3 regions of the Citrobacter sp. ANG330 genome follow, and region 2 is predicted to be linked to each of the others. Evidence: predicted binding sites of a transcription regulator. Region 2 holds the regulator's gene; each other region holds the start of a gene.
What was found. Region 2 encodes LexA, which represses DNA repair genes until DNA is damaged. Its sites were predicted from a motif close to TNCTGTATGTACATACAGNA; they were not measured.

Region 1: the regulator LexA is predicted to act here: its motif matches at 2,707-2,726, upstream of mutH (DNA mismatch repair endonuclease MutH).
Region 3: the regulator LexA is predicted to act here: its motif matches at 2,710-2,729, upstream of sulA (SOS-induced cell division inhibitor SulA).

The regions. Positions count from the first base shown of each region.
Region 1 is NZ_JASJUI010000003.1:107,681-112,256, reverse strand. Features, by position in the region: gene QNN88_RS08860 (NADP(H)-dependent aldo-keto reductase) at 1-541, opposite strand, end outside; gene ygdR (lipoprotein YgdR) at 648-866, opposite strand; gene QNN88_RS08850 (TerC family protein) at 1,005-1,718, opposite strand; gene mutH (DNA mismatch repair endonuclease MutH) at 1,782-2,477, opposite strand; gene rppH (RNA pyrophosphohydrolase) at 3,162-3,692, shown strand; gene ptsP (phosphoenolpyruvate--protein phosphotransferase) at 3,705-4,576, shown strand, end outside.
Region 2 is NZ_JASJUI010000009.1:58,311-62,886, forward strand. Features, by position in the region: gene plsB (glycerol-3-phosphate 1-O-acyltransferase PlsB) at 1-774, opposite strand, end outside; gene QNN88_RS18050 (diacylglycerol kinase) at 945-1,313, shown strand; gene lexA (transcriptional repressor LexA) at 1,436-2,044, shown strand; gene dinF (MATE family efflux transporter DinF) at 2,130-3,455, shown strand; gene QNN88_RS18065 (CsbD family protein) at 3,587-3,796, shown strand; gene zur (zinc uptake transcriptional repressor Zur) at 3,882-4,397, opposite strand.
Region 3 is NZ_JASJUI010000002.1:482,224-486,799, forward strand. Features, by position in the region: gene yccS (YccS family putative transporter) at 1-1,950, shown strand, start outside; gene QNN88_RS08075 (TfoX/Sxy family DNA transformation protein) at 1,904-2,533, opposite strand; gene sulA (SOS-induced cell division inhibitor SulA) at 2,751-3,260, shown strand; gene ompA (porin OmpA) at 3,616-4,576, shown strand, end outside.

The sequences.
Region 1 (4,576 bases), on a different contig from region 2:
CATTCGATACGCCAATGTAGCGGATTTTGCCTGCGCGCTGGAATTCGGTGAGCGCGTCCAGCGTATCCAGCAGCGAGACCACCGGCGCGGCGTCGCTCCAGCTGTAGCCGAGTTTGCCGAAACAGTTGGTGGGGCGCTGAGGCCAGTGCACCTGGTAAAGGTCCAGATAATCGGTTTGCAGACGCTTCAGGCTGTCGTGCAGCGCTTCGCGGATATTTTTGCGATCCAGCGCCTGATTGGGACGAATGCCGCTGTCATTATTGCGTGACGGGCCGCTGACCTTGGAGGCGACAATCAGCTTTTCACGATTGCCATGTTTAGCCAGCCAGTTTCCGACATACGTTTCGGTGAGTCCCTGGGTTTCCGGGCGTGGCGGTACCGGGTACATTTCGGCCACGTCGATCAGGTTAATGCCGTTGGCGACGGCATAGTCGAGCTGTGCATGTGCGTCGGCTTCGCTATTTTGTTCACCAAACGTCATTGTGCCCAGCCCCAGTGTACTAACTTCAAGCGAGCTGTGGGGTATACGGTGATATTGCATAGCCGTTTCCTTTTTATAATCGCGACATAGGATTATAAAAATGGCTGAGGGAAAGGAAAAAGGGAAGAAAAATTGTTAAGGCCAGCAGCATTGCTGACCTCAATCTTCAACGTTCAATGATTTGAGAAACGTCGTCGCGGTTAATCTGCATGGCGTTGCCCTGCTGGTCGTGGTAGCTCACCAGACCGGTATCATCATCAATCTCAGGTTTCCCGTCGGTCAGGATCATACGACCGTCTTTGGTCGCCATGACATAGTCGCTGCTACAACCGGAAACAGCAAAAGCCAGTCCTACTGCGGAAATTATCACTGCCCATTTTTTCATCCATTTATCCTCACGTGGCCTGCGTCTGATAATAGTCTAGTAATAACCTGAAGTTGTGGGCAGGAAAAGCAGGAAAATCTTAATCTGAGAGGCGAAAAGGGGAGATAGTCGCTCCCCGCAGGGAGCGAAAAAGTGCAATTACAGTGGGTTTTTCTTGTTTCGTAACAGGTTCAGGCTCTCAACCGAGATCGAGAAGAACATGGCGAAATAGATGTAGCCCTTCGGTACATGCACGTCGAAGCTTTCCAGGATCAGGGTGAAGCCCACCAGAATCAGAAACGACAGTGCCAGCATCTTCACGGACGGGTGTCTGTCGACAAATTCGCCAATCGGACGCGCCGCAAACATCATCACGCCAACGGCAATCACCACTGCCGCCATCATAATGAACAGGTGATCGGACAAGCCGACCGCTGTGATCACTGAGTCCAGACTGAAGATAATGTCGAGCAGCATAATCTGCACGATCGCCCCGAGGAAGGAGGTGACGCGCATATTCATCCCTTCTTCTTCACCTTCAATGGATTCGTGAATCTCTTTACTTGCTTTCCAGATCAAGAACAGACCGCCAAGCAGAAGGATCAGATCGCGGGCGGAAATGTCCTCACCGAAAATCTCAAACAGCGGATTGGTCAGACGGGTCACCCAGGCAATAGACGCCAGCAGCGCCAGGCGCATAATCATCGCCGCTGCCAGACCGAGGCGCCGGGCGTGCGCACGCTGTGCGGTGGGGAGTTTTGCAACGACCAGAGAGAGAAAAATAATATTATCGATCCCAAGCACGATCTCCAGCAGCGTCAGCGTACCGAGCGCAAGCCAGGCGTTAGGATCGGTTATCCATGCAAATAACATTGAACAAAGTCCTGCCAAATAAATAAACGCTAATTATATGCTTACCGGACGGCAGGTGAAAGTCTAACGCGGTTGTAACAAAAAGTGGCGTTCCAGCAGGGCGCGGGTGAAGTTCTTTTTGAGATAAAAACCACGCGGCAACGTCAGTATTGGCTCGCCCTGCGCGCCGATCGCCTCGGTGAGCGCTTTGGCGTTTGCGGCCTTTGGACGCAATTGTAAAAATTCGCCATGGCGGGCAGTGATCCGTTCAACCTGGCCGAGCACAATCATGTCCATTAATTCTTCCCAGTCGAACCGTAGCTGACGGTCTTCTTCTTCATTGGGACTCCAGAGAACGGGCGAGCCGACCCGCCGCTGTGCGAGGGGAATGCTGCGTTCGCCTTCCACCGGGATCCACAATACTCGCTTCAGTTTGTGCCGTACGTGACTGGTTTCCCACGTCACACCACTGTTTCCGGTCAGCGGCGCGACGCAGACAAAGGTGGTTTCAAGCGGTCGCCCAAGACTATCCACGGGAATGGTTTTCAACTCGACGCCGAGCGCGGCGAAATCCTGCTCAGGTTTACTTCCGGCGCTGGCACCCAACCAGAGTTCCAGTAATACGCCGATCCAGCCTTTGTCCCGCTTGAGATCTTTCGGCGCAACGATACCCGCCAGCGCCGCCAGTTCGCCTAACGAATAGCCCGAAAGCTGCTGCGCCTGCTGGAGCAGAAGGGCTTCTGATTCCGGAGGAAAGCGTAAAGGATGGAGTCCGGACATGGCGTTACACCTTAGATGAAAAAATGAACAAAGATTTTATACCGTGGGAATGAAGTTTATCGTTTTCCACATGTGATATTCAATGCCATGATTTATATTGGTTTTTAGTTTATGACGACACATGTTGCGCAACGTCATAACGGGTTTTCCATTTCTGGTCACTGAGTTTAAACAGGATCTTACACCATGTTATCCACAGAAAGATGGGATAACTGTGAAAAACCCCAACTACTGTTTCCATTTACAGCCTTGACGTGCGACGAAAATCGAATTTTCACACAATTTGTGTCTAACTTATTGGCACAATCTGTGGATAAAGTCGGCGCTGTTCGATCTTTCATCAGCCTGAGGATCGTCAGTGTGACGGCTATCACTTTTCTGCCGAATACCTGATGGAATGGTCCAGTAACCTCATGAATAAATGAAAATATTTTTTCCCCTCTGTTCGCCGCTTATTCAGACTGTTCCGGGTTTTCCCGGAGTAATTCCGTACTTCTTCACAACTCTATCCACAGAAAAGGTGAATAAAATCGCCCGGATGGGTGAGTATCTGTTTATAACTTTGTCTTTAACTGTGAGTTATTCAATTGTTATTAGATGCACACCGCCGTAACTCAGTGGTTTACCGTCTGTCAGGAGTGTGAAACAATCATTCTCATATAAGGTTTATGTTGAGGTAGTCCGGTGATTGATGACGATGGCTACCGCCCAAATGTAGGTATCGTAATTTGTAATCGTCAGGGGCAGGTGATGTGGGCCCGGCGGTTTGGTCAGCACTCCTGGCAGTTCCCGCAAGGTGGGATAAACCCAGGAGAATCAGCAGAACAGGCGATGTACCGGGAACTGTTTGAAGAAGTAGGGTTAAGCCGTAAAGATGTGCGGATCCTTGCCTCTACACGCAACTGGTTGCGTTACAAGTTACCAAAACGTTTGGTGCGTTGGGATACAAAGCCGGTGTGTATCGGCCAGAAACAAAAGTGGTTTCTTTTGCAGTTGATGAGCGGGGACGCGGAAATCAATATGCAAACCAGCAGCACGCCTGAGTTCGACGGCTGGCGTTGGGTAAGTTACTGGTACCCGGTCCGGCAAGTGGTTTCATTTAAACGCGATGTCTATCGCAGGGTGATGAAAGAGTTCGCAAGTGTTGTGATGGCGCTTCAGGAAGTGACGCCGAAGCCGCAAAGTACATCTGCTTATCGACGTAAAAGAGGTTAAGCCACGCAAATTATGCTCACCCGCCTGCGCGAAATAGTCGAAAAGGTGGCCAGTGCTCCGCGTCTGAATGAAGCGCTGAATATTCTGGTTACTGACATCTGTCTTGCGATGGATACAGAGGTCTGTTCGGTTTATCTGGCCGATCATGACCGGCGTTGTTATTACCTCATGGCGACGCGGGGACTTAAAAAACCGCGCGGTCGCACTGTCGCACTCGCATTTGATGAAGGTATCGTCGGCCTGGTTGGCAGGCTGGCGGAACCTATCAACCTTGCTGATGCGCAAAAACATCCCAGCTTTAAATACATTCCCTCGGTAAAAGAAGAGCGCTTCCGTGCCTTCCTCGGGGTGCCGATCATTCAGCGCCGTCAGCTGCTGGGCGTTCTCGTTGTGCAGCAGCGCGAACTGCGCCAGTACGATGAAAGCGAAGAATCTTTCCTGGTGACGCTCGCCACGCAGATGGCGGCGATCCTGTCACAATCTCAGCTTACCGCCCTGTTCGGCCAGTATCGGCAGACGCGCATTCGTGCACTGCCAGCGGCGCCGGGTGTTGCGATCGCTGAAGGCTGGCAGGATGCGACGCTGCCGTTGATGGAGCAGGTGTATCAGGCGTCTACGCTGGATCCCGCTCTGGAGCGTGAGCGCCTGACCGGCGCGCTGGAAGAGGCGGCAAATGAATTTCGCCGTTACAGCAAGCGGTTTGCCGCTGGGGCGCAGAAAGAGACGGCCGCGATATTTGATCTCTACTCGCACCTGCTTTCCGATGCCCGCCTGCGACGCGAGCTGTTTGCCGAAGTGGATAAAGGGTCTGTGGCCGAATGGGCGGTCAAAACCATTATCGAAAAGTTTGCCGAACAGTTTGCTTCGCTGAGTGACAACTATCT
Region 2 (4,576 bases):
GTTGGCGGCGATCTCTTCCATCAGCGCAATCGCGTTTTGCTGCGCCTTTTCATGGGAGATTTTTTTGCTGCGCGCTTCATCTTCTACCGCACGGGCAATTGCTTTGGACGCCAGCAGCTTGTTGAAGAGATCCTGACGCGCAGGCAGGCGCGGCCCCACAGCGGCCAGGCGCTGACGGGCGAAGTGCATACGCGCCACGCGCGCCAGTTTCTGCGCGATGGTTTTATCCGTGCCGTGCTCATCGGCCATTCGGCGCAGAGAGACGGAAGGCGAGAAGCGGACAAAGCTGTCGCGGCCAAGCCAGGAGACGGCAAAGAACTTCTGTATGCCGTTAAGCATGCGCAGCGGCGGGTTCACTTCACCTTTTTCACGGCCCGGAGAGCGTCCAAACATCACCGATACCGGCACCATTTGCACATCCAGATCCGGGTTGCTGCGGTGCAGGTCGAGATAGTTATGGAACAGCTTGATGGACTCTTCTTTCGGCGTGTAATAAGTGAAGACACGCGGACCGCCGTGAATGAACACATAGCGCGGCAACTGTGTGCCATCGATCTCCAGCGGCTCTAACGGGTCGGGGAGATCGTGCGCCAGACATTGCGCTCGCAGGGTCAGCAAGTCCGCTTTGGAGTTGTACGGTAAAACGTACATAATTGGACGAGAGGTATCGAGTCCCAATTCCGGGGCAGGATCTGCCGGAATAGACTTACTTTTTACCAGTACGCTTAATGGTAAATTCAGGATTTTGTAGTAAATTCGTGGCCAGCCGGACATAAACGATGTAAAGCCTCTGGTTAATAATGCAATTGCGATGCAAGGATATCAGAAAGTCATGTGAATTTCTGGTGTATCCCGTCATACTTCGCGCCGCGTTGCCGTTACTCGAATCACATGAGTTAACAAGACAATGTCATTGACGCCAATAATGTAAAAAGGTTCTTTTAATGGCTAATAATACCACTGGATTCACCCGAATTATCAAAGCGGCAGGCTATTCCTGGAAAGGTTTTCGCGCCGCGTGGATTAACGAGGCGGCGTTCCGTCAGGAAAGCATAGCGGTGTTGTTGGCCGTGGCGGTCGCCTGCTGGCTGGATGTGGATGCCATTACGCGCGTACTGCTGATAGGCTCCGTCATGCTGGTCATGATTGTTGAAATTCTCAACAGCGCCATTGAGGCCGTGGTGGACCGTATCGGCTCTGATTATCACGAGCTCTCTGGTCGCGCTAAAGATATGGGATCGGCTGCGGTGCTGCTCTCAATCATTGTGGCGTTGATCACCTGGGGTCTCCTGCTGTGGTCACATTTTCGCTAAGGTTTTTCGACCCTGATTCCATAACCGGTTAAATCTGCTGTTGAATGTGCAGTTTGTGGTTCCAAAATCACCTTTAGCTGTATATACTCACAGCATAACTGTATATACACCCAGGGGGCGGAATGAAAGCGTTAACGGCCAGGCAACAAGAGGTGTTTGATCTCATTCGGGATCACATCAGCCAGACAGGTATGCCACCGACGCGTGCGGAGATCGCGCAGCGTTTGGGGTTCCGTTCCCCAAACGCGGCTGAAGAACACCTGAAAGCGCTGGCGCGTAAAGGTGCGATTGAAATCGTCTCTGGCGCTTCACGCGGCATTCGACTGTTGCAGGAAGAAGAAGAGGGCTTACCGCTCATCGGTCGCGTAGCGGCGGGTGAACCGCTGCTGGCACAGCAGCACATCGAAGGCCATTATCAGGTTGATCCGTCGCTGTTTAAGCCGAATGCCGATTTCCTGCTGCGCGTCAGCGGAATGTCGATGAAAGACATCGGCATTATGGATGGCGATTTGCTGGCGGTACACAAAACCCAGGACGTGCGTAACGGCCAGGTGGTGGTGGCGCGTATCGATGACGAAGTGACGGTCAAGCGCCTGAAAAAACAGGGCAATAAAGTAGAACTGCTGCCCGAAAACAGCGAATTTAAACCGATCCTGGTTGACCTTCGCGAACAGAATTTTACCATCGAAGGATTGGCCGTTGGCGTCATCCGTAATGGTGAATGGCTGTAGTATTTCTGTAGGCCGGATAAGGCGTTTACGCCGTTATCCGGCACTCTCACCACTCTCGTTATGACCTCTTCTCAGGCTCGTCTCCATGCCGTTTTTTGCTTCTGCTGACAAAGCACTCTGGCGCCTCGCCTTACCCATGATTTTCTCCAATATTACGGTTCCGTTGCTGGGACTGGTGGATACGGCGGTCATTGGACATCTGGACAGCCCCGTCTATCTCGGCGGTGTGGCAGTAGGCGCAACCGCAACCAGTTTTCTGTTCATGCTGTTGCTCTTTTTACGCATGAGCACTACCGGACTGACGGCGCAGGCGTTCGGTGCGAAGGATCCTCAGGCGCTGGCGCGTGCGCTGGTACAACCGCTGATTCTGGCGCTGGGCGCGGGAGCCTTGATTGCACTGTTTCGCACGCCGATTATTGACCTGGCGCTGCACATTGTCGGCGGTAGTGAAGCGGTGCTGGAGCAGGCCCGGCGGTTTCTGGCGATTCGCTGGCTGAGCGCTCCAGCCTCGCTGGCGAATCTGGTCCTGCTCGGCTGGTTACTGGGCGTACAGTATGCGCGTGCGCCGGTGATCCTGCTGGTTGTTGGCAATATCCTGAACATTGTGCTCGATCTCTGGCTGGTGATGGGGCTGCACATGAACGTGCAAGGGGCCGCACTGGCAACGGTGATCGCAGAATATGCGACGTTGCTGATCGGTCTGTTGATGGTACGTAAGGTGCTGCGTCTGCGCGGTGTTTCATTTTCCATGCTCAAACAGGCCTGGCGCGGGAATATTCGCCGGCTTCTGGCGCTCAATCGCGACATCATGCTGCGTTCGTTGCTTCTGCAACTCTGCTTTGGCGCTATCACTGTACTTGGCGCAAGGCTTGGCAGCGATATCATCGCCGTCAACGCCGTGCTCATGACGTTGCTGACGTTTACGGCTTATGCATTGGATGGCTTTGCCTACGCCGTGGAAGCGCATTCCGGCCAGGCTTATGGCGCTCGCGACGGCAGTCAGTTACTGGAAGTCTGGCGGGCGGCGTGCCGCCAGTCCGGCATTGTGGCGCTCCTGTTTTCACTGGTCTATCTGCTGGCGGGCGAACAGATTGTCGCGTTGCTCACCTCACTGCCGCAAATCCAGCAACTGGCCGATCGCTATCTGCTCTGGCAGGTGATTTTGCCTCTGGTCGGCGTCTGGTGCTATCTGCTGGATGGCATGTTTATCGGTGCCACGCGGGCGGCTGAAATGCGCAACAGCATGGCGGTAGCTGCTGCCGGATTTGCGCTGACGCTATTGGCGTTACCCGCGCTGGGGAATCATGGTTTGTGGCTGGCGCTGGCGGTATTTCTGGCGCTGCGTGGCCTCTCTTTAGCCTTCATCTGGCGGCGCCACTGGCGAAACGGCACCTGGTTTTCGGCAGCGTAACGGTTAAAAATTCTGAATAGTGAATCGAACCCAGAATCCCTGACTACACTTAATATCACGTCCAGCAGAAAACGTAACGACGTTGGATGATACAGACTCGCTATTCACAACCTAATGAAGAGGACTTTATGATGAATAAAGACGAAGCCGGTGGTAACTGGAAGCAACTCAAAGGTAAAGTGAAAGAGCAATGGGGCAAACTGACCGACGATGATATGACGGTCATTGAAGGTAAACGTGACCAACTGGTAGGTAAAATCCAGGAACGTTACGGCTACGCAAAAGATCAGGCGGAAAAAGAGGTCGGTGACTGGGAAACCCGTAACGACTACCGCTGGTAAATCGACTCCTGCCCGAAAAGTACAAGGATGTACTCCCCACTGTTTGCTTTAATGCTTTGAGCGGCAGCGTTTGCCGCTCAGATTGTTAGCGCGGTTTCTTTTTCACCTGAATGGTATGATCGTGCTGACACTCGTCAGGGTGACGACAAGCCTCAACTTCCACGCACGCTGAACATAATCCATGTGCTTCAATCACATTGTGGCGCAGGGCAAATCCCATCTTCGCCGCCAGCGTATGCATAATGTCTTCCACGCCTTCCGCACACTCTTCCTTCACTGCACCGCAGCGGTCGCAGATAAACATCGCAGAAGTATGGGTTGGCTGATCGAACAGATAGCACAAAACATAGCTGTTGGTGGATTCGACCTTATGTACAAACCCTTGTTCAAGCAGGAAATCCAGTGCGCGATAGACCGTTGGCGGCTTGGCCTGCGGTTCTGATTCACGCAGTAAATCCAGCAGATCGTAAGCGCTAATCGCCCCTTCTTGCAGGCTCATCAGACGCAACACTTCGAGGCGCTGTGGGGTCAGGCGCACATTGCGTTGCGCGCACAGTTTTTCAGCTTGCGCCAGCAACTCTTGCGTTGTGGTCTTTTCCATCAGGCACCTCGGATTGTGTGGGATAAGAAAACCCTCACTTTATCATGTTATGGGAGAAACGCCGAGTTCCTCCCCGGCACGATAAATCGCCTGCTAATCTTTCCCTGTTTCGCATTCTCTTCTATACATATTGATGGCTGTCACATAACAAAAGCGTTCCAGCAAGTTCTGCATGGAGC
Region 3 (4,576 bases), on a different contig from region 2:
ATCTGTTTTTTTATCGCCTCCGCCTCAGTAGAACTGTTGTTTCCTTATCCGTGGTTGTTTGCCATCGGGCTGACGCTTTCTACCAGCGGTTTTATTCTGCTTGGCGGTTTAGGGCAACGTTACGCGACGATTGCTTTTGGCGCGCTGCTTATCGCCATTTACACCATGCTTGGCGCGTCGTTGTACGCGCAGTGGTATCAGCAGCCGCTTTTATTGCTGGCGGGCGCTATCTGGTACAACGGGCTAACGTTAACGGGCCATCTGCTATTCCCAATTCGCCCCCTGCAGGACAATCTGGCGCGCAGTTATGAACAACTGGCGCACTATCTGGAGCTGAAGTCACGGCTTTTTGACCCGGATATTGAAGATGAAAGTCAGGCACCACTGTATGATTTAGCGCTGGCCAACGGTCAACTGATGGCGACGCTAAATCAGACGAAAGTGTCTTTGCTGACACGTCTGCGCGGCGATCGGGGACAACGTGGCACACGGCGCACACTGCATTATTACTTTGTGGCGCAGGATATTCATGAGCGCGCCAGTTCCTCACATATTCAATACCAGACGCTGCGTGACCATTTCCGTCACAGCGACGTCATGTTCCGCTTTCAACGTCTGATGTCAATGCAGGGCCAGGCCTGTTTGCAACTGTCCCGCTGTATTTTATTGCGCGTCCCCTATCAGCACGATCCGCATTTTGAACGCGCCTTCACGCACCTCGATGCCGCGCTTGAGCGAATGCGGGCAAACGGCGCCTCTGCCGATCTGCTGAAAACGTTGGGTTTTTTACTGGCTAATTTGCGTGCCATCGACGCGCAGCTCGCGACGATTGAATCAGAGCAAGCGCAAGCCATGCCGCGCAGCGAATCGGAAAACCAGCTTGCCGATGATAGTCCGCACGGATTTAGCGATACCTGGCTGCGGTTGAGCCGTAACTTTACCCCGGAATCGGCCCTTTTTCGCCATGCGGTCAGGATGTCTCTGGTCCTCTGTATCGGCTACGCGATCATTCAGATAACCGGTATGCATCACGGTTACTGGATCTTACTGACCAGCCTGTTTGTTTGCCAGCCTAACTACAACGCCACGCGACACCGTCTGGCGCTAAGGATCATCGGGACGCTGGTCGGCGTGGCCATTGGTATCCCGATTTTATGGTTCGTTCCGTCACTGGAAGGCCAGCTCATTTTGCTGGTGATCACCGGCGTTCTGTTCTTTGCCTTCCGCAACGTCCAGTATGCTCATGCCACCATGTTTATTACGCTGTTGGTCCTGCTGTGCTTCAATTTACTCGGTGAAGGGTTTGAAGTTGCCCTTCCCCGCGTGATCGATACGCTCATCGGCTGCGCCATCGCCTGGGCGGCCGTGAGCTTCATCTGGCCGGACTGGCGTTTCCGCAACCTGCCGAGAATGATGGAAAGAGCGACCGAGGCCAACTGTCGCTATCTGGACGCCATCCTGGAACAGTACCATCAGGGACGCGACAATCGGCTGGCATATCGGATTGCTCGCCGCGACGCCCATAACCGCGATGCGGAACTGGCCTCGGTGGTGTCGAACATGTCTGGCGAGCCCGATGTAACGGCACAAACGCGTGAGGCAGCGTTCCGTTTGCTCTGCCTCAACCATACATTCACCAGTTATATCTCTGCACTAGGGGCGCATCGTGAACAACTCACTAACCCCGACGTGCTGGCACTACTGGACGATGCGGTCTGCTATGTCGATGATGCGTTACATCATCTCCCGGCTGACGAAGCGCGCGTGCAACAGGCGCTCACCGACCTGAAACAGCGCATCCAGCATCTGGAACCGCGCCCGGACAGCAAAGAACCCCTGGTGATTCAACAGGTCGGCTTACTGGTGGCCCTGCTGCCGGAAATGGGTCGGCTACAGCGACAAATCACTCAATCATCTCCGGAAATACCGGCGTCGGGGAAAGCATCTTAACCCACAAAGCAAGCTCCTCCCGGCGTATTGCCGGGAGCGCGGCTTCATGAATGCCATAAATGGCCCCTTCAAGATTAAACAGAACCTTATCGGTAATGGATTTGTTAATCTGCCGAAGCCGCAACCAGCACATTTTAGCCCCCAGCATTCGCAAAGTAGCGACATCGTAGATCCCCGACTCATTCAGCAGACTCTCCAGATGAAAGGTCATATTGGGGAGATCCTTAAGCCGCTGTTGAGAACCGCGAGTCAGCTTCTCCTGCAACGCGGCATCCAGCGAAAACTTCGATAACTGGATCAACTGCTGCTGGTCACGCCACAAACTGTCATCAACCTGATAATAGTTGAGCATGACCGGGCGCCCGCGTTTGAGAAAAGTCAGCCAGACAGGGGAATGCTGCACGCAATACTGTACGCTTTGTTCACAAGCGCGCAGATAAAGCTCACCATTCGCAACCATCGCAAAGACGGTATTGTTGATAGTCAGACTGTAGCTGCCAAACAGTGAACGGTAATGGATCGGCCCCAGAGAAGATAAATATTCCTGTGATTTATAGATCCTGTCGTAGGAGTGTACTTTCATAAAATCCCCTGTTAAATCATAAACTAAAAGAATGATTTGTTGCTGCGGATCCGTTAATGACGAAAATAGGCAACTTATTCTCAGGGGGCAAGTTGTATTTTGTTTTTACCGCGACCATGAATAAAAATTGCGAGTTTGTTTCCGAAAATAAAGTTGATCTTTCACGACATCAGGGTTACTGTACATCCATACAGTAACTCACAGGGCTGGATTGATTATGTACACTTCAGGCTACGCAAATCGTTCTCCGTCACTCTCTTCCACTTCGAACACGATGGCGCGCGTCTCTTCTGAGAAAGCGTCCACCGGGCTTATCAGCGAAGTGGTCTACCGCGAAGACCAGCCCATGATGACGCAATTACTGCTGTTACCGCTTCTTCAGCAGTTAGGTCAGCAATCGCGCTGGCAGCTCTGGCTGACGCCACAACAAAAACTGAGCCGTGAATGGGTTCAGTCTGCCGGCCTACCACTGACCAAAGTGATGCAAATTAGCCAACTTTCCCCCTGCCATACGCTGGAATCGATGGTTCGTGCATTACGTACGGGCAACTACAGCGTGGTGATCGGCTGGCTGGCAGAGGAATTAACAGAAGAAGAACATGCTGAATTGGTGAGAGCTGCGGATGAGGGAAATGCGATGGGATTTATCATGCGTCCCGTAAGCGCACACACCCATGCCACGAGACAGCAAACCGGGCTAAAAATTCACTCAAATCTGTATCATTGAGTGAAATTAGGATTTATCCTGGAATTTTTTTTCACTCCGAAGCCAGGCATTTAGGACTCACATTTTTTTTCTGTGAACGCTTGGCGGACGCGGTTTCCGCGAAATCTGACCCAAAATTCTGCTGCACAAAATGTTAAATATTTTGTATACAAGCTTTTTTTTTTCATATGCCTGACAGAGTTCACACTTGTAAGTTTTCAACTACGTTGTAGACTTTACATCGCCAGGGGTGCTCGGCATAAGCCGCAGATATCGGTAGAGTAACTATTGAACTACTCCCCCGGTGAAGGATTTAACCGTGTTATCTCGTTGGAGATATTCATGGCGTATTTTGGATGATAACGAGGCGCAAAAAATGAAAAAGACAGCTATCGCGATTGCAGTGGCACTGGCTGGTTTCGCTACCGTAGCGCAGGCCGCTCCGAAAGATAACACCTGGTACACTGGTGCTAAACTGGGCTGGTCCCAGTACCATGACACTGGTTTCATCAACAACAACGGTCCTACCCACGAAAACCAACTGGGTGCCGGTGCGTTCGGTGGTTATCAGGTTAACCCGTATGTTGGCTTTGAAATGGGTTACGACTGGTTAGGTCGTATGCCGTACAAAGGCGACAACATCAACGGCGCATACAAGGCTCAGGGCGTTCAGCTGACCGCTAAACTGGGTTACCCAATCACTGACGATCTGGACATCTACACTCGTCTGGGTGGTATGGTATGGCGTGCAGACACCAAGGCTAACGTACCTGGTGGCGCTTCCTTTAAAGACCACGACACTGGCGTATCCCCAGTATTCGCAGGTGGTGTTGAGTATGCAATTACTCCTGAAATCGCTACCCGTCTGGAATACCAGTGGACCAACAACATCGGTGACGCTAACACCATCGGTACTCGCCCAGACAACGGTCTGCTGAGCGTAGGTGTTTCTTACCGTTTCGGTCAGGAACAAGCGGCTCCGATCGTAGCTCCGGCTCCGGCTCCGGCTCCTGAAGTACAGACCAAACACTTCACTCTGAAGTCTGACGTTCTGTTCAACTTCAACAAAGCAACGCTGAAACCAGAAGGCCAGCAGGCTCTGGATCAGATGTACAGCCAGCTGAGCAACCTGGATCCGAAAGACGGTTCTGTAGTGGTTCTGGGCTTCACTGACCGTATCGGTTCTGACGCTTACAACCAGGGTCTGTCTGAGAAACGTGCTCAGTCTGTTGTTGATTACCTGATCTCTAAAGGTATCCCGGCTGACAAAATCTCCGCACGTGGTATGGGCGAATCCAACCCGGTTACTGGCAATACCTGTGACAACGTGAAAGCTC